Regions from separate parts of the Brucella tritici genome, predicted to be linked through region 2. Evidence: riboswitches for the same ligand, from Rfam matches in the RefSeq annotation. Region 2 holds a riboswitch; each other region holds the start of a gene.

Region 1 (7,299 bases), on a different contig from region 2:
TACCTGCGACCTCACGCAGAAAAGCGTAGAAAGCAATGTAGCCGTGCGGCGGCACCAGATCAGGCGAGTGATAAGTCTCTTTCGGATCGATGTTGTAACCGCGTGCGGGCTGAATACCCACGAAGGTTTCACCCAGCCGCATCAATGGCAATGCGAAAGCGACAAGCTCCTGCGCAAAATAAGGGTCATTTTCCGGCGCGCCCCAGCGGCCTTCGATTTCCTTCTGAATCGCAACGGGAAGTTTTTTGAAGAAAGCCTTGTATTGATTCAGTGAAATCGTTTCACGTATCTCACGTCCGTCACGCGCAGCGTTGGTCGGACCTGCCGTCAAGACACGCATCAACGCATCACCGTCCGCGGGCAGGTCAGCGACGGGATAGCCGCCCTTCGCCATAGCGTGCAGTACTTCAACCGTTCCGGCTGGCGTATCGAGCCCTACCCCGTTTCCAAGCCGTCCGTCACGGTTCGGATAATTCGCGAGGATAAGCGCAACACTTCTTTCATCAGGTGATTTCCGCTTCAAACGCACCCAGTTTGCAGCAAGTTGCGCCACAAAGCCCACGCGGTTTTCATGCGGCTCGTGTGTCACGATATTCGCTTCCACTGCCGCATCAAACTGCTTTGCAGACTTGAAGGACACGGCACGCGAAAGCACACGCCCGTCCACTTCGGGCAAAGCGACATTCATCGCCAGATCGCGCGCCAGAAGCCCTTGCTGCGAGCGCTCCCAAACCGCCTTCGGCGTGCCGGAGAAAATCACCTGCAACACCATATTGCCGCGCTTATCGAGGACAGTCGGCTTGCGCTCCGCCCCCGGCGAAGAAATTGCAAATCCCGTGGCGTTCAAAACGATATCCGGCGGACAATCCTCGAACAGGCCGTCCACGACCGCCGCAGACAATCGATCCTTGAGGCTCGAAACGAATATTGGAAGCGGATTGAGGCCTTTTGCCTGCAAAGCAGCAATCAGCGCATCGACGGGCTGTGTCTGTCCGCTTTGCACCAGCGCCCGATAAAAAATAATGCCAGCGACAGGTGCCTTTGCATCATTCCAATGCGTGCGGATGCTGTCTAGCGAGGAGACATGCTCTCCCGGCCACCACAGACCAGCCTTGAGCAGAGGTGCCGCACTTTCCGGCTTCTCGGAACCTGCGATCAGCGCAGCGCAATAGCGAAGGAATGCGCCTGCATTCGCCGCACCGCCCTCGATCAGATACTGCCAGAGTTCATTTCGCTCGTGGACAGAGATCGTCGAAAACCGGTCCAGCCCATGATCCGGCTTGTCGTCTCCCGGCAATACGGCGATCTTGATACCGTGACTGACGGCACAGGCATGCAGCGCTTCCAGCCCGTAGGGCCAGTATGTCTCGCCGCCAATGATGCGCACTACTATAAGGCTCGCATATCTGGCAGTACGCTCCACATAAGCGTCCACCGACATGGGATGGGTGAGGCCCAGGAAATTGGCCAGCCGCAAGCTTGGCAAATCCGGCGCAAGTCTATGTGCCTGCGCCAGACTGGCCAGTTCAGTATCGGCTGCGGAAAGAAACAATATTTCTCCCGGCGTCTGGCCGAGATCGACGGCTTCATTGCCGTCGCTGATTGTTCCTTTCTGGGCAAGAAGAAGATGCATCGGTCAGACAGCGTCTTTCACGGCCTTGGCGATGGCTGCTTCATCGATGTCGTGCAGCCCGATCACGACCAGTCGCGTGGAGCGCGCTTCATCCTTGCCCCATGGACGGTCGAAATAATGCTCGATGCGTGGACCGACTGCCTGCACGACCAGACGCATCGGCTTGCCCGGCACATCGACAAAGCCTTTCAGGCGAAGAATATCGTGTTCCGCAATGACCGCTTTCAGTTTTTCCGTGAACAGCTTGGGATCGCCCACAGAGCCCGCTTCGACTACGAAGCTCTCGAACTCGTCATGATCGTGCTCATGTCCATCTGCATGATGGATTTCATGGTGGGATTTGCGGTTGGCGATGTCGTCTTCAGTGCCAACGCCAAGGCCGAGCAAAACGTCAGCTCCCAGTTTGCCAAAGCTCGCAGGAACCATATTCACCCGGCGCGACGAACGCTCGGCCACATCGGCCTTAACACCGTCGAGCATCGAGGCGTCAATCAGATCGGCCTTGTTGAGAACAATCAGATCAGCAGCATGAATCTGATCCTCAAAAAGTTCCTCTAAGGGGCTTTCATGGTCAAGAGATTCATCCGCTGCGCGCTGTGCATCCACCTTGTCGTGGTCATCGGCAAAACGACCTTCGGCAACGGCTGCCGCATCAATCACGGTTACTACACCGTCGACTGTTACCTGCGTCTTGATTTCCGGCCAGTTAAATGCGGCGACGAGTGGTTGCGGCAATGCCAGACCGGAGGTCTCGATCACAATATGATCTGGACGATCAGCGCGATCCAGAAGCTTGGTCATGGTCGGGATGAAGTCATCGGCAACGGTGCAGCAGATGCAACCATTGTTCAACTCGATCACATCTTCTTCGCGGCAAGTCTCGATACCACAACCTTTCAGAATACCGCCATCGACACCGAGATCACCGAACTCATTGATAATCAACGCGATGCGTTTTCCGTCAGCGTTTTCCAGCAGGTTGCGGATCATCGTCGTTTTGCCCGATCCGAGAAAACCCGTGATGACTGTTGCGGGAATTTTCTGTCCCTGCATCGATTTATCCCTTCATCTTGAGCGGCAGCCCTGCCGCCATGAAATAAACTTCATCCGCAACTGCGGCCACTGCCTGGTGCAGAAAGCCTGCATGATCGCGAAATTCCCGTGCCATGCGATTTTCCGGCACAATCCCAAGTCCAACTTCGTTCGAAACAAAAACAACAGGCCCGGCAAGGTTCGGCAGCATAGCAACAAGACTTGCCGTCTCTGTTGCTATATCGCGCTCGGCCATCATCAGATTGGTCAGCCACAGGGTCAAACAATCGATCAGCACGAACCGATCCGCAGCAACATGCAATGTTAGTGCGCCAATGAGATCGAGCGGTTCCTCTACCGTCTGCCATTCTGAACCACGGCGGTCGCGGTGAATGGCAATGCGGCTTTCCATTTCCTTGTCGAAGGCGCGTCCTGTTGCCAGATAGAGCAGCTGAAGCCCCGAGGACGCAGCCATCTTCTCGGCATAGGACGACTTGCCCGAACGGGCTCCGCCAAGGACCAGAACCGATTTTCCCGGCGAAGCCATTTTCATCAGCCCTCAATCTCGGACGATGCATAGTGCTGGATGAACCAGCCGAGTGCGAGGCCGATCACCGCCCACATGAACAGGTTCGTCGCCAGCGATGCGACTGCATATTGCGAAGCAAGCAATGATGGAATCGGTGACGAGATCTCTTCCGGATGCGGAGCACCATAGAGATGTGGAGCCACGATCAACACCAGACCGAGGATTTTTGCCCAGATTTCCTGGCGCAACACGATGAGATAGAGCCCCAGACCGCTCAGCGCCACGGTTGCAATCCACCAGAGCTGACGTTCGGCCAGATCAGCCGCAGGCATTGCCGGCAATTCCGGTGACAAGCCCAACGCGGGCAGAAAAGCGACCGCAAAAAAGCCCGCAACACCCCAATAAATGCCATTCTGTACCGTAATGCGGCGCCCTAGAAGCAAGGCCACGCCACCAAGCAGCAAGGCAAACCCCGCTCCTGCTACGAGATTGGCAAGGATCGTATTGCCCAATCGCCCAAAAGGCAGTTCGGCGCCTTCTTCTTCAGCATCTGCGGCAGCGGCACCATGATCATGCGGCGTGGCTTCCGCCTCGCCATGGCTGTGCCCCCCACCAGCATCTTCATAGACTTCGGCTTGCAGGATCAAAGGCACTGTCTTCAAATACATGGCGGGAGTAACCAGCAGCCCGGCCAGAAGACCGGCAGCAAGTGTCGCCAACAAATAACGGATCAACATTTCTGTCCCTCAATAGCAATTTCGCGCCGATGGCCGTCCGCCATCGAGCCTTGCTCAGCTTCAATTCTCAAAAAGGTTAGGCTGCTCAGTGGCAGGGAAAACCATAAGAATGGCGCGTATCATGTGCTGAATCGTGCAGCGTATCGGAATGGGCAAGCCCTACACCGTAAATCAGGAACGCGCCGAGAAGCAGTGACACCACAGCAGTGCCCAGACGGGCAGCAAGCGGCATTGCGAGTGTGCTGGAAACAGAATCTTGAGTACGTGCAGCCATGACAACCTCCGTGCAGGCAGCAGGGAAAGACCTCCCATGGGGTTCAGGCTCTATGCCTTCACGCAACAGGCAGGTCTCCTGGCTCACGGGTCGCGGGGATTGAGGCTACCTTCCCAGAAGCCTTTAATGCTTCCAGTGGTTACCGGCTGCCCGGCTTGCCTCATCCCTCACCGCTCTACAGTCGCGGGGTCGGCTGCGATAAAGACGCCCGGATTGGGTCCGTCCGTCGCATTCCCTTTTTGGTATCGCCGGGATTCGTCCCGGCAAAGACCTGTTGCACGATTTTGACAGTAGGCTTTCGCCCCTTCGGCGTCAATCAGCGAACATACAACCACATTCGAAGGTTTTGGCCTCTCAGTCGCACCCAGCCATCAATTACATCGGCATGACGTGAAATTCTGGACCAAAGCCAAATCATGAGACCAATGATGAGCGTCCAGGCGATGACAACATCAGACAGGAAATGTGCCCCCATAAACACGCGATTCAATGATACGAGTGCAAGAACCGGAACTAAAATAACCGCTACATTTAATCGAAAACGTGCCGGTACAAGGATCAAGAGCGGCAGCATTGCAGCCGCTGCCGACGATTCACCCGATGGGAACGAACAACTATGACCACACATGCGCGCTAACTGCCAAGCTGGGGTAAAATCAGTCGTCCCTCCGAACTCCACTAGGTTCCTCGGTCGCGCCCGACCAATAAGAAGTTTTAGACTATGGACGAGAACACCAGGGCCAAGCGCGTAGGTAAGTACAACATAGACAACCTTATGCGGCGCAATGATTGAAAGTGGATGACGCCATAAAGCATAGAGTGCCACGAGCGTGACCATAGATACTAACAGATACCATTGACTGAGCCGGTGAAAATCTCGCAATGCGATCCAGTTTGGATTGTGAGAAAAATAGAAACTACCCGCTTTGAAAAAATATCGGGAGACAATCAAATCAGTCTGAGGGAAAATAATAAAAAAACCACTGACTACCACAAAAGAATAAAGGAGCAGATTCTGCACTCTTAGATTACTGAAACGAGATGCAGACCCAGAAGAAACAAAAACACTCAATAAACACCCATTAAATAAATATAATACTAAGTTAATAAATATTCACATATAATAAAAATATTTCTATACAACTATGATAATAAAATAAATCGTTTAAAATAACTAGCAATTAATAAGATTTAAGGCAGTGCGGAACATGGTAAAGATACAAGCTCACATTCAACGGATTTTGAACAGTGCATCGATATCAAGACAGGCTTCCAACCCTTCGGCCAACTCATCCAATGCAGCTTCCACGCCAGCGCGATAGTTCACCGAACTGCTCCGCACACCAAGATTTTCCAGAAATCTCCGGCGAAATTCATCCGCATTGAAAACACCATGGAGATAAGTCCCCGTGATACGCCCATCTGGCGATACAGCTCCATCGTCATGCTCGCCAATGCGGGCGAAGGGACGCCCCATATCCGGTCCGGTCGTTCGACCGATATGAATTTCATAACCTTGCAGCGGCACATCATGGAGAAGCGAGGTCGCCTGCACATTGCGGACCACCTTTTCAGGCTCCATCACAGTTTCGATATCGAGAAGACCAAGACCGTCAATGTCGCGTACATGCCCCTCGATACCAGACGGGTCGCTGATATGGCGACCAAGCATCTGAAACCCGCCGCAGATACCGAGCACATGACCGCCTCGTTTCACATGGGCAGACAACTGGCGATCCCAGCCATGGTCACGAACCGCCTGCATATCGGCTATCGTGGACTTCGTCCCCGGCAGAACGACAAGACCCGCATCACCGGGAATGCTCGAACCGGGCGGCACCATGACCACTTCTACATCCGGTTCAGCTTTTAGCGGATCAAGATCGTCGAAATTGGCGATGCGCGGCAACATCGGCACAGCAACCACAAGCGACTTCTTGTCTCCGCGAACGGCACGTTCAAGAACGACAGAATCTTCGGCTGGCAGTCTCGATACCGCTTTCAGCCACGGGACAACGCCGAAAGAGCGCCAGCCGGTAAACCGGGTAATGGCAGCCAGCCCGTCATCAAAAAGCGAGATATCGCCCCGGAACTTGTTGATCAGAAAACCGCGAACCATGGCGCGGTCCTGTTCGGAAAGAATAGTGTGCGTGCCGACGAGAGAAGCGATAACGCCGCCTCTGTCTATGTCGCCTACGAGAACAACCGGAACATCGGCCTGCGTGGCAAACCCCATATTGGCGATATCGCCAGCCCGCAGATTGATTTCAGCCGGCGACCCTGCCCCTTCCACCAGCACAAGGTCCGCGCCTTCGCTGACCATGGCGAAGGATTCCATGACAGCCGCCATGAGTTGCGGCTTCAATTCCTGATAGTAGCGCCCGCGCGCTTCGCCCCGCACCCTTCCCTGCACGACGACCTGGCTACCCATGTCGGTCTGCGGCTTGAGGAGTACCGGGTTCATATGGACAGACGACGGTACAGCGCAAGCCAATGCCTGCAACCACTGAGCCCGGCCGATTTCACCGCCATCGTCGCTGACCGCTGCATTGTTGGACATGTTTTGCGGCTTGAAAGGGCGAACATTGAGACCGCGATTGCGCGCAACGCGGCATAGTCCGGCAACAAGAACACTTTTGCCGACATCCGAACCCGTTCCCTGAAACATGATTGCGCGTGCCATAAATTGCTGCGTAACTTAAACTGAACTCGCTGGCAACGGGACCTTGATCGGCGAGCATCTATGCAAAAATGCGCATCAGTTTATTACAAATGTGAGCAACATTATTCCAATGGAGCGTTGGCAGCCCTCCGCGGTTATGATCTAGTCCAGGGGAAGAGGTACGGTGCTACAGGGAGGAAACCATGGATGCTGCCGACCAGAACCAGTTCGAACTGAACGAAGATCAGCTTGCCATTCAGGATATGGCGCGAGCCTTCGCCAGTGATCGCGTTGCCCCGTATGCATTGGAATGGGATCGCGAAAAACATTTCCCGGTCGATGTATTGCAAGAGACCGGGCCGCTTGGCATGGGCGGCATTTATGTGCGTGAAGATGTAGGCGGCTCGGCACTCAAACGGCTCGACGCAGTGC
Region 2 (7,299 bases):
CATCGCCAACATCCTAGATTCCCGTGTCGGTCTTTTGCTGGCGCGGGTGGTCCTTACCTTCGTTTTCTGGTCGAGTGGGCTGGCCAAGTTCTTCGACTTCGGCGCCCATGCTGCGGAAATGGAAAGCTTTGGTCTTCATCCGGGCTGGCTGTTCAACAGCGCAACCCTGCTTTTGCAGATTGGCGGATCACTGATGATCATCTTCAATCGCGGAACCTGGCTGGCTTGTGGTGCTCTTGCCGTCTTTACGATCCTGACCATTCCCGTTGCGCACCCGTTCTGGGCAAACGAAGGAAAAGAAGCTTTCCGGGATATGACGGTGGCGCTGGAGCACATATCGCTGATCGGCGGTCTCGCTCTTGCTGCTATTCTATCGCGCAAGGTCTAAATCACTAGACGCACGGATTGCCCTGCCTGTACCTTGCCTGTCATCTGATCGACAGGCAGGGAGGGCCTCGCATGGATGTGACGATCATAACGGGAGCATCGGAAGGAATCGGCGCAGAAACTGCACGGCAGATTGTCCGGCGTGACCGCGCCAATGCTGCTCTTGTGCTAGCTGCGCGCAATGTGGAAAAGCTGGAAAATCTGGCCACCGAGTTGCGGCAACTGGGCAGCTCCGTGCTGGTGGTGCCGACCGATGTGAAAGTTCGTGCAGCCTGCATCGCTTTGATTGATAAGACTGTTTCTGCTTTCGGTCGCATCGACACGTTGATCGTAAATGCCGGCATGTCGGCTCACGCCAATTTTGCCGAAATCACGCCGGACGATCTCAACTGGATGCATGATCTGATGGAGTTGAATTACTGGGGTAGCGTCTGGCCCATTCATGCCGCACTTCCGCATCTTGCCGCCAGCAAGGGACGTATCGTGGCTGTCTCATCTGTTGCCGGATTGATCGGCGTGCCGGGGCGTACGGCCTATAGCGGAACGAAGTTCGCTCTTTCGGGTTTCTGTGAGGCGCTTCGTGCAGAACTGGAACCAAGCGGGATATCGGTCACCATCGTCTATCCGGGCGTCGTCAAAACCGACATTCGAAAAGTGGGCTATAGTGCAAGCGGTGGCACTCTTGGAACGAGCGGTGTCCGTGAAGATGACATGATGCCGGTCGAAGAAGCCGTACGACTGATGCTGGAAGGTGTGCGGGCACGCAAGCGTGAAGTGTTGATGACGCCCCAGATGCGATTCGGGCGCTGGTTGAAACTTGTCGCTCCCGCGCTGGTGGATCGCATGGCCCTCAAGGCCATCAAGCCGGAATTCAGACCGAAACCGATCAAACCCGCAAAATAAACAGCGATAATCCCTGCTATTCACAGGGCTCACATAATGGCCCGTTAATTTTACGTTTGCCGCCAACTATCCGTTGACGGGTTTTTAACTTCGACTACTATATATAGTGTTCTAGGTTCTTTCGATTCGTTGGGTCGAAAGCTAAGACGGGAATCCGGTGCGTTTCATCCATGATGGATGGGGCAATGCCGGAGCTGCCCCCGCAACTGTAAGCGGAGAGTTCTGTTCATCATGTCACTGGCTTTGGCTGGGAAGGCGGACAGGACGTTGATCCGTGAGCCAGGAGACCTGCCTTGAACGAAAACGTCCACGGGCGGGGTGTCCGGTTGGCGCGCAATTATGTGTGGCAAACTATTGCCTTGCAGATTGCTGTCCCGAACTTCCCGCTCATAGCTTCGGGGTGAAGTCCATGTCCAGTATATTCAGTTTCGGTTCCGGTCCTCCCTTCGAGGTATAGTTTGTTGCGGTCAGGCTGCTTGTTATTGCGACCGGCCGGTCCCGTATCTCATGTCTTTCGACGCGCATCTTGCGATGTGCGAACGGCTCTTTGCGTCTCCTATCGAGAGTATTCCAGTTTAAACCGAACCGTTGGGAATACTCTATCCCTTTGTTTTTATGCATGTCTTAGCCGCAAAACCGGTTACCACTTTTGGGAGACATGCTCCAGTGAGGAAAAAATGAACGTTACAGTTTATAGCAAACCCGCCTGCGTTCAGTGCACCGCCACCACACGCGCCCTCGACCGCCAAGGCATCGAATATGAGGTCATCGATATCTCTGCCGATGCCGATGCTTTCCATCTCGTTCAGGGCATGGGTTATCGCCAGGTGCCGGTGGTTGTGGCAGGTGAATCCCATTGGGCGGGCTTCCGGCCCGATATGATCAGCGCTCTCGCCTGAGGGCTATGGTCACATGAGCCTGATCGTCTATTTCTCCAGCCGGTCGGAAAATACACACCGGTTTGTCGAGCGGCTTGGAATGCGGTCGAACCGTATCCCGATGGACGGTTCAGGCGGATTGCAGGTGCGCGAGCCATTCGTGCTCGTGACGCCCACATATGGCGGCGGCGGCTCCAAGGGCGCTGTCCCCAAACCTGTGATCCGCTTCCTCAACGATGAGAGCAACCGCTCTTTCATCCGCGGCGTGATTGCCGCGGGAAACAGCAATTTCGGCGAGGCTTTCTGTATCGCCGGCAACATTATCTCCGCCAAATGTCAGGTTCCCTATCTCTACCGCTTCGAGCTTCTGGGAACCGATGAGGACATTGGCAATGTCAAAAACGGGATGGAACGATTTTGGACACGGCAGACACGACCTTGATCCGAGAGCGCGAGGCACGACCAGTGGCGCAGGATGCGCCTCAAGCGGCGACTTCCAACAGCAGCAAACCGGCAAAATCCTCGGACGGGCTGGATTATCACGCGCTCAACGCGATGCTGAACCTTTACGATGACGAGGGAAAAATCCAGCTTGATCGAGACCGGCAGGCTGCACGCCAGTATTTCCTCCAGCACGTGAACCAGAACACCGTCTTTTTCCATAACTTGCGGGAAAAGCTCGATTATCTGGTGGCCGAAGGCTATTACGAACAGGAAGTACTGGACCAGTATTCCTTCAATTTCGTGCGCGATCTTTTCGACGAAGCCTATGCGAAGAAATTCCGGTTTCCGACCTTTCTTGGCGCATTCAAATATTACACCAGCTATACGCTGAAGACCTTCGACGGAAAGCGCTATCTCGAGCGCTATGAGGATCGCGTCTGTATGGTGGCGCTGGCGCTGGCGCGCGGCAATGAGCAGCTTGCGCGCGATCTCGTTGATGAGATCATTTCAGGCCGCTATCAGCCTGCGACGCCTACATTCCTCAATGCGGGAAAGAAACAGCGCGGCGAGCTCGTCTCGTGTTTTCTGCTGCGTGTCGAGGACAATATGGAGTCCATCGGCCGCTCCATCAACTCGGCTCTGCAATTGTCGAAGCGGGGCGGCGGGGTGGCCTTGAGCCTCACCAATATTCGCGAGGCGGGTGCTCCCATCAAGCAAATCCAGAACCAGTCATCCGGCATCATTCCGGTGATGAAGCTTCTTGAGGATTCCTTTTCCTACGCTAATCAGCTTGGCGCGCGGCAAGGCGCCGGCGCTGTCTATCTGCACGCACACCACCCGGATATCATGCGTTTTCTTGATACGAAGCGTGAAAACGCCGACGAGAAAATCCGCATTAAAACCTTGTCGCTTGGTGTGGTCATTCCAGACATTACCTTCGAACTCGCGAAGAACAACGAGGATATGTACCTCTTCTCGCCCTACGATGTGGAGCGGGTTTACGGCGTTCCATTGACCGAGATTTCGGTCACCGAAAAATATCGGGAAATGGTCGACGACGCGCGTATTGCCAAGAAGAAGATCAATGCACGCGAGTTCTTTCAGGTGCTGGCGGAAATCCAGTTCGAGTCCGGCTATCCCTATATCATGTTCGAGGACACGGTGAATCGCGCCAATCCGATTGATGGGCGCATCACCATGAGCAATCTCTGTTCGGAAATCCTGCAGGTGAGCGAGGCGAGCATCTTCGGCGAGGACCTTTCCTATGATTATCTCGGCAAGGATATTTCGTGCAATCTGGGTTCGCTCAACATTGCATCGGCGATGGACTCGTCAGATTTCGGCAAGACCATCGAGACCTCCATCCGCGCCCTGACTGCAGTTTCCGATATGAGCCATATCGGTTCCGTGCCGTCAGTCGCCCGAGGGAATGATGAAAGCCATGCCATCGGTCTCGGCCAGATGAATTTGCATGGTTATCTCGCCCGCGAGCGGATTTACTACGGTTCCGATGAAGGTGTCGATTTCACGAATATCTATTTCTATACGGTGACCTATCATGCGATCCGCGCATCGAACCTGATTGCGGTGGAAACGGGGAAGTCGTTCAAGGGTTTCGAGAAATCCAAATATGCATCGGGTGAATATTTTGACAAATATACCGAGCAGCTTTGGGAACCGGCGACGGAAAAGGTTCGCGAAATCTTCGAAAAAGCTGGCATTGCGATCCCGTCGCAGGACGACTGGCGCGACCTGAAAAATGCGGTGATGGAGGGCGGGCTTTATAACCAGAACCTTCAGGCCGTGCCGCCGACCGGATCGATCTCCTACATCAATCATTCGACCTCCTCGATCCATCCGATCGTGTCGAAGATCGAGATACGCAAGGAAGGAAAGATCGGCCGCGTCTACTATCCGGCAGCTTTCATGACCAATGACAATCTCGACTATTATCAGGATGCTTATGAGATAGGGCCGGAAAAGATCATCGACACTTACGCGGCGGCGACGCAGCACGTCGATCAGGGCCTGTCTCTGACATTGTTCTTCCGCGATACGGCAACTACCCGCGACATCAACCGTGCGCAGATCTACGCGTGGAAGAAGGGCATCAAGACTATCTATTACATTCGCCTGCGCCAGATGGCGCTTTCCGGCACGGAAGTGCAGGGCTGCGTTTCCTGCGCCCTCTGACCACTGGTGATGACCATGAATATTCAAGTGAAGACCAAGAACCCGAAGCCTGCAGCCGTGCGCGCCATCAACTGGAACCGGATCGAAGATGAGAAAGACCTTGAGGTCTGGAACCGTCTGACCGGCAATTTCTGGCTGCCGGAGAAAGTGCCGCTTTCCAATGACATTCAGTCATGGGAGACGCTGAAACCGCAGGAAAAGCAGCTGACGATCCGCGTTTTCACCGGGCTGACGCTGCTCGATACGATCCAGAACGCGGTCGGTGCCGTGAAGCTGATGGATGATGCCGTGACGCCGCATGAAGAGGCAGTGCTGTCCAACATCTCCTTCATGGAAGCAGTTCACGCGCGCTCTTATTCGTCGATTTTCTCGACGCTGTGCCTGACGCCGGATGTTGACGATGCCTATCGTTGGTCGGAGGAAAACGAGTTTCTACAGCGCAAGTCTGTCCTGATCCTGGACCAGTATCGCGCGGATGATCCGCTGAAAAAGAAGATCGCCAGCGTCTTTCTGGAAAGCTTTTTGTTCTATTCTGGCTTCTATCTGCCCATGTACTGGTCGAGCCGGGCAAAGCTGACGAATACGGCCGATCTTATCCGGCTCATCATTCGGGATGAAGCCGTGCATGGCTATTACATTGGTTATAAATTCCAGCGTGGACTGGAGCGGCTGAACGAAGAGCAGAAGCAGACGATCAAGGATTTTGCTTTTGAGCTTCTGCTGGAACTTTACGACAATGAGGTTCGTTACACGGAAGCGCTCTACGACGGCGTAGGCCTGACCGAAGACGTCAAGAAGTTCCTGCACTACAACGCCAACAAGGCCCTCATGAACCTTGGCTATGAGGCACTCTTTCCGGCGGAGGCGTGCAAGGTCAATCCGGCGATCCTGTCCGCTCTTTCACCGAATGCAGACGAAAACCACGATTTCTTCTCCGGTTCCGGCTCGTCTTACGTCATTGGCAAGGCGGTTGCGACCGAGGATGAAGACTGGAGTTTCTGATGGCATTTCGGCGCCGCGTGACACCGGCGCCGAAACCTTCCGTGATGGAGAAGGCGTTGACGTTGCGGTCTCGTTTTGCGACACATGAGTGATGCAGACCGTTAGCATTATGTCGTAACTTGGCTATTGAGAAAATTTTAAGCAGAAATTGTATTCAGCTAATCAATTATTGATTGTATCGAAAAAATTCATTTTTCATTTGGTTTCTGCCTCTATCCCTTTACGACAGGGGGCTTAGGCGAAAAAGGTTGATCGAACCGCATTCACGCCTGAGCGAAAAAAGGGCTGAAAATGGACACGCGGGGGCAGAACAGCAAGGATGTGCCGCTGGCAGTCGATCTGGACGGAACGCTGGTTTCGACCGATCTGCTGTGGGAGGGCATTTTTCTTCTTTTGAAGAAGAACATCCTGTTCGTCTTCATGCTGCCGGTTTGGCTGTTCTCGGGTAAGGCCTATCTCAAGCGGCAGGTGGCCGAACGCATTACGCTCGATGCATCGCGACTTCCCTATCGAACCGAGTTTCTGGAGTTTCTGCGCAGCGAACACGCATCGGGACGAACTTTGGTGCTGGCAACAGCAGCGGCAGAACCGATGGCCAAGGCCGTTGCGTCCGAGCTTGGGATTTTCAGCGCCATCTATTCGACCTCCGACACGACCAATCTTTCGGCGGAACGCAAGGCCAATCTGCTTGTCGAACACTATGAACGACAGGGGTTTGACTATGCCGGAAATGATCGTGATGACCTGCCGGTTTTCGATGCAGCCCGACAGGCGATCGTTGTCGCGCCCGATCACGCGGCGGCACATTTCCAGCAACGGACTGGCTGCAAACTTTTCAGTGGTGAGAAACCGACTATTAGAACCTATGTTCGTATGCTGCGTGTTCATCAGTGGCTGAAGAACCTGCTTGTCTTTGTGCCGGCCATTCTGGCGCATGACATATTGAAACCCGACGTGTTGACTGCGTCTTGTCTGGCATTCATCGCCTTCTCTGCTACGGCATCTGCGATCTATATCGTCAATGACATTGTTGATCTTCCGGTGGATCGAAGACATGCGCGAAAAAATCAGCGACCTTTTGCACGCGGACAGATATCCATTCCTTTTGGTCTAGGCGTTGCGGCGCTGTTATTGGTTCTGACGGCTTTCGTCTGCTTCTTCCTCCCGTCCGCCTTTACGCTCGCAATTGTCACCTATCTGGCTTTCACGACCGCCTATACCTTCGCCTTGAAACGCATGTTGTTGGGAGATGTGATTTGCCTCGCAGGGCTTTACAGCCTGCGGCTTTTGGGAGGGTCGGCGGCTTCCTATATTCCGCCGTCGTTCTGGCTGATGGCATTTGCCATGTTCTTCTTTCTTTCTCTGGCGCTGGTGAAACGTTATGTCGAGTTGCAGGGCGCTACAGTGACAGAAAAGGACCGGATTTTGGGGCGAGGCTACCGCCCTGAAGATCGCGATATTGTTGGGCAGTGTGGGGTTGCGGCTGCATTTA
Region 3 (7,299 bases), on a different contig from region 2:
TCGCAAACCCTTCGGACCCGGTCGTCGTTGAGGGCGATATCAGTGACGGCTATGTTCTACCCGATGCTATCGCGGTTCATCCGATCCCTGACAATCCCGATTTCGGTTACGTCTATGTCAATGGTGAACCGGTGATTGTTTCCATGCAGAACCGCCAGGTCGTTTATTATACCGAAGGGCCGAATGCCGGGCCGCTGGTTCCAAACGAAGTTGTAACCTACATCGAAACCAATCCGGTCGATCCGGTTGTCATCGAAGGCGATATTGCCGAAGGCACGGTCATCCCTGATAATGTGCCGCTGGTCGCCGTTCCTGAGCAGCCGGCCTATGCCTACGTCTATGTGGAGGATCGTCCGGCGCTGATCGATACGCAGACGCGCCGCGTTGTATGGGTCAAGTAAGCCTTGGGCGGCAAATGGATAGAAGAAAGGCGGCAATTCTGCCGCCTTTCTTTCCGGTTACATGTGGTGCATTGATGCCGGGCCGACAAAATCGGCGTGATCATCGCCGTTCAGATTGCTCTGCCAGTCAACGACAACCCGTTCACCAGGCCGTACATTCGGATGATAAGGCGGATAGAGTTCGAAGCTCTGACCGTTGGTCAAAGTGACGACCTGGCTCGCCCGATCGTAGGATTTCAGTGTGCCTTTAGTGAAATCTTCTGCATGTGCAGCAAATGAAAACAGCGAAACACCTGCCGCAATGGCAGCCATAAGGTGGTACCGCATTTCAGTCATCTCCCGAATAGCGCCAATCGGATTGCGCTCCTCCGTGGGATCGTCAACTCGCATATTCATTCAACTATGCCGGGCCGATCCGCATCTATTGAGGTAGCGATGAATTTGCCTGGTTCCATAGCGAACCCGATCAAAACAATTCACGCGCGATCACAGCTTCGCGACTGGAGTTCAAGGGCAGAAACACCTGTCTTTCGCCCGCAATAGAATTTGAATTGTAAATTTTTGTTCGCCGAAAATGTTCAATATTTTTTGGTATTTCTGGCATGCATATCGCCCGATTTCCGGTGTTATTGAAAGAATTATGGCGAAATCGAATTGATGGTGAAAAAATAAAATTAACCTGCTACCCTTGTAGAGGGTGGAATAAGGGTATATCTATTAAAAATCGATTTTGTCATCGAACGACAAGGCGCATAAAGCGTCATGACTTTTCTTTCAATTTCGTAAAATCGCGACGAAAATTATTTCGTTATTCTTCAACCATGCGAATTGAAAGGAATTCTCTATGGCAAACGGAACAGTAAAATTCTTTAATAGCGGCAAAGGCTTCGGATTTATTCAGCCTGATGATGGTTCACCGGACGTGTTTGTTCACATCTCTGCAGTTGAGCGTGCAGGTATGCATACGCTCAATGAGGGTCAGAAGGTGAGCTTCGAGTTGGTGGCGGATCGTCGCTCCGGCAAGAAAGCCGCTGATAATCTTCAGGCGCTTTAACTCGGGCGCTAAGTTATTGTCTCCGATCTTTGACCACGGATGTACTGGCACTGATTGTTGAGGCGATTGAAAGGTCGGGTTTCTCCCGGCCTTTTTTATTTTGGAGTCCATCCTGAAGCATGTCTCTCGAAAGTGGGAACCGGTTTCGGGACAAAGACATGCGTAAAAACAAATGGATAGAGTGGTTCCAACGACTCCGCTTTAACCAGAGCCGCTCGAAAAGTGTGAAGCGACTCTTCATCGGGAGTAAGTAGAATGCTCGAACAAAAATCGGCAGGACTGACCGAGGATACGCTGTTCAAGAAGCCGCTTTCGCGTATGGAAGCCAAGAGCGCCATAACCGACAAGACGGCAAAGGCTATCCTGAAGCATGAAAAAGCTGCGGTGGATGCCAAGACCGAACGATTGAAAGCTGCGCGCCTTGAGCGCGATAGGCTCGCACTATAGCCGGTCCCATAGCTGTATTGTGCAATCGTGCAAAACGGATGAATAGAGGCAGGTCGTAGCCAGTACGATGAAATGATTGCATTTTATCGGTTTCTGTGCGGCCAGGAAAGGAGCTAAATTGCAAGTACTGGTAAGAGATAATAATGTTGATCAGGCGCTGCGTGTGCTCAAGAAGAAGATGCAGCGCGAGGGAATTCTCCGCGAACTGAAAGAACGCAGGGCTTATGAAAAGCCTTCGGAGAAGCGCGCGCGTGAGAAGGGTGAGGCTATTCGCCGTGCGCGCAAGGATGCGAAAAAGCGGGCGCAGCGCGAAGGTTTGCTGCCGAAGCCGAAGAAGAAGGTTGCTCCCGCACGGTCGAGAACCCCGGTCGCTTCCGCACCTGCGACCTCTTCTGCTGCGTAACATAATTCCCGAAAATTTCGGATTTTAAAACCGTCCAGACAGGCCGCCGGATCGAAAATGCTCAGGCGGTTTTTGCGGACGTTGAACGAATATAGTGAGGCCCTCGTACCGGCGGATCGGCACGAGGGATCGTTTTGAGCTTATGCCTGTGCGCGGAGAGCCTTTGCAGCGGCCACCATATTGACAAGAGCCGGGCGGACTTCTTCCCATTTGCGTGTCTTCAAACCGCAATCCGGATTAACCCAGAGTTGACCGTCCGAAAGTCGTTGGCGAGCGAGCGAAAGCAGGTTCGTCATTTCAGATACTTCCGGTACACGCGGCGAGTGGATGTCATAGACGCCCGGTCCGATCTCATTCGGATATTTGAACGACTTGAAAGCATCAAGCAATTCCATGCGCGAGCGTGATGTCTCGATCGAAATCACGTCTGCATCCATATCCGCAATCGCATCGATAATGTCGTTGAATTCCGAATAGCACATATGCGTGTGAATCTGCGTCTTGTCAGAAACGCCGCTCGAACAGATGCGGAAGCATTCAACCGCCCAGTCAAGATAGTTTTTCCAGTCCGGGCGGCGCAATGGAAGCCCCTCGCGCAAGGCAGCCTCATCAATCTGGATCATAGCCGCTCCGGCCTTTTCAAGATCGATCACCTCGTCGCGGATGGCAAATGCGATCTGGCGGCAGGTTTCAGCGCGTGGAATATCGTCACGAACGAAAGACCAGTTCAGGATCGTCACAGGCCCCGTCAGCATGCCCTTGACGGGGCGTGAGGTCAGGGACTGGGCATATTTCCACCATCCGACGGTCATCGGTTCGGGGCGCGAAACGTCTCCGAAGATGATCGGCGGGCGAACGTAGCGCGATCCGTAGCTTTGAACCCATGCATGTTTGGTGAAAGCGAAGCCCGATAGCTTTTCGCCAAAGTACTGCACCATGTCGTTTCGTTCGAACTCGCCATGAACCAGAACATCGAGATCGATTTCTTCCTGCCAGCGGATGGCCGCTTCGGTGGCCCTGCGAATGAAGGTTTCATAGTCGCTGTCGCTGATTTCTCCCTTGTTGTGAGAGGCGCGGGCTCTGCGGACCTCAGCGGTCTGTGGAAAAGAACCGATTGTCGTGGTGGGAAAGCGCGGCAGGCCAAGCCTGTCACTCTGCAACCTCTGGCGTTTACCAAAAGCGCTGGTACGCTTTTTCATACTGCTTTCAACAGATGCAACGCGCTGTTCAACAGCCTTGTTGTGAACCTTGGCCGACGCTGCACGCGCTGCGATGGCCTCGCTTGCGGCCTTGAGCTGTGGCAGAACAGTACTTTTCCCGGATGCCAATGCCTGTCCCAGAACGGCCAGTTCTTCAAACTTCTGGGCTGCAAAGGCCAACCAGTTCTTCAGATCGGCGTCGAGATCGGCTTCAAGCGTCAGGTCGATCGGTATATGAAGCAGCGAGCAGGAAGGCGCGATTTCAACGGATTGCGGACCACGTCGCTCGATGACCGGCTGCACCTCGTCAATGATCGAAACGAGGTCCGTGCGCCAGATATTGCGACCGTCGATCACGCCGAGAGAAAGGATTTTTTCCGGAGCGAGTTTCGATACGACTTCGGAAAGTTGCTTCGGTGCCCGGGCAAGATCGACATGCAGGCCGGCCACTGGCAGGGATATGGCGGTATCGAGGTTGGCACCCAGCGCTCCAAAATAGGTTGTGAGCAAAATTTTTGGCCCGGATACTGATGTCAAACGCTTATAGGCGAGTTCGAATGCAGCCAGCTCGTTGGGAATGAGATCGAGTACGAGTGCCGGTTCATCGATCTGCACCCAATCGGCGCCTGCAACAGTAAGTTCTCGCAGCAATTGTTCGTAGACAGGCAGAAGCTTTGGTAAAAGCGCTATGGGATTGAAGCCGTCGGAAGTCGATTTTGCAAGCTTCAGGAACGTCACCGGGCCAAGAATGACAGGGCGCGTGTGAATGCCCAAAGCCTTGGCTTCCAGAAAATGGTCGATAATCCTGGTGCTGGAAAGCCTGAATTCCTGATCGTCGGAGAGTTCCGGGACCATGTAGTGATAATTTGTGTCAAACCACTTGGTCATTTCCATCGCGGTTATGCCATGGCCATGATGGGCATGCCCGCAGGAATCCACTTCCCCCTGACTTCCGCGCGCCATTGCGAAATAGGTGTCGAGTGAGACTTCGCCGCCGTTCCACCCGTAACGAGCCGGAATTGCGCCGACCGTGACCACCATATCCAACACGTGGTCGTAAAGCGAAAAGTCGTTGGACGGAATTTTCACGATGCCCTGATCGCGTTGCTCTTTCCAGTTGGCGGCGCGCAAGGCACTGGCGATAGTCAGCAACTCCGTTTCAGATGATTTCCCGGCCCAATAGGCTTCAAGCGCGAATTTCAATTCGCGGCGCCGACCGATGCGCGGTACGCCCAAGGTGGCTGTTGTGATGGTAGCTTTAGACATGACTGCATAACCCCGATACAAGTTGGGGGCGAGGTCATTTGAATGTGCGTGACACAAACCGGCCTCAGGAAGCTGGTTGTAAATGCGACACATCAGGACACCCCGCCCATGGACGATATATGTCGGGGCAGGTCTCCTGGCTTACGGGTCATCGCCTCTATTCGCCTTCCCGGATTTGCACCAGTGGCGTCATGAATATCGGCTCGCCGCTTACAGTTGCGGGGGCAGCTCCGGCCTTGCCATAAGGCGCACCGGCTTCCCTCTTAGCTTCACCAGACCATTCCGGTGAAGAACCACGACAAAATCCAGTCTGTCGCAATTGCGTGTGAGTGTCAATATTACATAAAGAAATGTTTATATCTTTACATCATTATTTGATCTGAATTAGGCGAGCCGCCAGTTGCAACGGATTCAGGTCGTTGGGTATTGCTGCCGGATAGACGCTCTCATTGCCGGAGGAGAACAGGCATTGTTGGGCGGCAAGCAGTGTAGGAAATCAACGCGACGCGGCGATTACAGCAGCATTTCCCCATCCCGCACGAACTTGTGTAATTTTTGACGTTTACGGAAACGTCAAAGTAGGTTAGCTTCGATCCGGAATTGATCGGGTGAGTGCGGATTCCGTGAGACGCTCGGTCGAAAAAGCGGCAAAAATGGCTATTTTCGCAGGAAATCATCCCTTTTTGTTGCAACATGCGCGCTGTCACAACGTTTTGCTATAATGTGGCATGCAGGCATGAAACGCGGTTACGGGCTCGTTCCAGCCATCGCGGAACGGCTCAGGTGGTGAATTTGGAGGATTTCTATGCCGAGCTATCGCGCGCCAGTTGAGGATACCAATTTCGTTCTCAACGACGTTCTGAATTATCAGCGCTACAACAACCTGCCGGGCTTTGCCGACGCGTCGCCCGATGTCGTCGAGGCAATCCTGTCTGAAGGCGCGAAGCTCGCCGAAGGCACCCTGTTCCCGGTCAACCAGACCGCTGATCGAGAAGGCTGCAAGCGTCATTCGGACGGTTCGGTGACGACGCCGAAGGGCTACAAGCAGGCTTATGATCTGTATCGTGAAGGCGGCTGGCTTGGTCTCGCTGTGCCCGAACAATATGGCGGACAGGGGCTTCCCTATCTCCTGCACACGGCTGTCGGCGAATATATGTCGTCGGCCAATATGGCGCTCACCATGTATCCGGGCCTGACACAGGGCGCGATTGCCGCGATCCTGACCCACGGCACCGATGAGCAGAAGGACACCTATCTGCCGAAGATGGTGGAAGGCACCTGGACCGGCACCATGAACCTGACCGAACCGCATTGCGGTACGGATCTGGGCCTGCTGCGCACCAGCGCCACGCCACAGCAAGACGGCAGCTACAAGATTTCTGGCCAGAAGATTTTCATCTCGGCTGGCGAACACGATATGTCGGAAAACATCATCCATCTGGTGCTGGCCCGTATCGACGGCGCGCCGGAAGGTGTGAAGGGCATTTCGCTGTTCATCGTGCCGAAGTTCATTCTTGATGCCGATGGCAATCCGGGCGAGCGCAATGGCGTTTCCTGCGGTTCCATCGAAGAAAAGATGGGCATTCACGGCAATGCCACCTGCGTCATGAATTATGACGAGGCAAAGGGCTTTCTGATCGGCGAGGCGCATAAGGGCCTGCGCGCCATGTTCACGATGATGAACGAAGCGCGGCTTGGTGTGGCGCTGCAGGGCCTTTCGATCGCCGAAACCGCTTACCAGAATGCTGCTATCTATGCGCGTGAGCGCATTCAGGGTCGTGCGCTTTCGGGTGCCGCAGCACCGGACAAGAAGGCCGATCCGATCATCGTGCATCCGGATATTCGCCGCAACCTCATGAACATCCGCGCTTTTAACGAAGCCGGTCGCGCGCTTATCCTCTGGACGGCACTCAATTCCGATATTGCCCATCGTGCAGGCGATGAAGCGGAACGTCAGGCAGCAGACGACCTCGTTGGGCTTCTGACGCCGGTTCTGAAAGGCGTTCTGACCGACAAGGGTTTTGAACACGCCGTCATGGCGCAGCAGGTCTTCGGCGGCCACGGTTATATCGAAGAACACGGTATGAGCCAGTATGTGCGCGATGCGCGCATCGCCATGATCTATGAAGGCGCAAACGGCATTCAGGCGCTCGATCTCGTCGGTCGCAAGCTGGCACTGAATGGCGGTCGCGCGGTTACTGCCTTCTTCAAGGAAGTGGGCGAATTCTGTGAAGCCAATCGCGAGAACGAAAAGCTTTCCTTCTTCACCAAGCATCTGAAGAAGGGCCTCAACGATCTTCAGGCCGCTACCATGTGGCTGATGCAGAATGCGATGGCCAAGCCCGACAATGCCGGTGCAGCCTCCAATGACTATATGCATCTCTTCGGTCTGGTGGCGCTCGGCTTCATGTGGGCGCGCATGGCCAAGATCGCCGAAGAAAAGCTTGGCAGTGGTGAAGGCAACAAGGCTTTCTTCGAAGCCAAGCTTGTCACCGCACGCTATTATTTCGAGCGGATCATGCCGGAAAG

What was found. Region 2 has a riboswitch for cobalamin ahead of nrdH (glutaredoxin-like protein NrdH). Riboswitches for the same ligand answer to the same signal wherever they lie in the genome.
Region 1: another riboswitch for cobalamin. It lies ahead of F9K94_RS03950 (CbtB domain-containing protein); the one in region 2 lies ahead of nrdH (glutaredoxin-like protein NrdH).
Region 3: another riboswitch for cobalamin. It lies ahead of metE (5-methyltetrahydropteroyltriglutamate--homocysteine S-methyltransferase); the one in region 2 lies ahead of nrdH (glutaredoxin-like protein NrdH).

The regions. Positions count from the first base shown of each region.
Region 1 covers NZ_WBVY01000001.1:782,185-789,483, forward strand. The annotation lists gene cobN (cobaltochelatase subunit CobN) at 1-1,633, opposite strand, end outside; gene cobW (cobalamin biosynthesis protein CobW) at 1,637-2,686, opposite strand; gene cobU (bifunctional adenosylcobinamide kinase/adenosylcobinamide-phosphate guanylyltransferase) at 2,691-3,212, opposite strand; gene F9K94_RS03945 (CbtA family protein) at 3,218-3,931, opposite strand; gene F9K94_RS03950 (CbtB domain-containing protein) at 4,017-4,205, opposite strand; cobalamin riboswitch at 4,257-4,495, opposite strand; gene F9K94_RS03955 (phosphatase PAP2 family protein) at 4,522-5,277, opposite strand; gene F9K94_RS03960 (cobyric acid synthase) at 5,437-6,888, opposite strand; gene F9K94_RS03965 (isobutyryl-CoA dehydrogenase) at 7,071-7,299, shown strand, end outside.
Region 2 covers NZ_WBVY01000002.1:768,863-776,161, forward strand. The annotation lists gene F9K94_RS08920 (DoxX family protein) at 1-388, shown strand, start outside; gene F9K94_RS08925 (SDR family oxidoreductase) at 460-1,290, shown strand; cobalamin riboswitch at 1,387-1,600, shown strand; gene nrdH (glutaredoxin-like protein NrdH) at 1,968-2,189, shown strand; gene nrdI (class Ib ribonucleoside-diphosphate reductase assembly flavoprotein NrdI) at 2,203-2,610, shown strand; gene nrdE (class 1b ribonucleoside-diphosphate reductase subunit alpha) at 2,586-4,805, shown strand; gene nrdF (class 1b ribonucleoside-diphosphate reductase subunit beta) at 4,821-5,807, shown strand; gene F9K94_RS08950 (UbiA family prenyltransferase) at 6,099-7,299, shown strand, end outside.
Region 3 covers NZ_WBVY01000004.1:569,908-577,206, reverse strand. The annotation lists gene F9K94_RS17220 (DUF1236 domain-containing protein) at 1-401, shown strand, start outside; gene F9K94_RS17215 (hypothetical protein) at 459-728, opposite strand; gene F9K94_RS17210 (cold-shock protein) at 1,246-1,455, shown strand; gene F9K94_RS17205 (hypothetical protein) at 1,711-1,902, shown strand; gene rpsU (30S ribosomal protein S21) at 2,021-2,305, shown strand; gene metE (5-methyltetrahydropteroyltriglutamate--homocysteine S-methyltransferase) at 2,446-4,770, opposite strand; cobalamin riboswitch at 4,880-5,083, opposite strand; gene F9K94_RS17190 (acyl-CoA dehydrogenase C-terminal domain-containing protein) at 5,576-7,299, shown strand, end outside.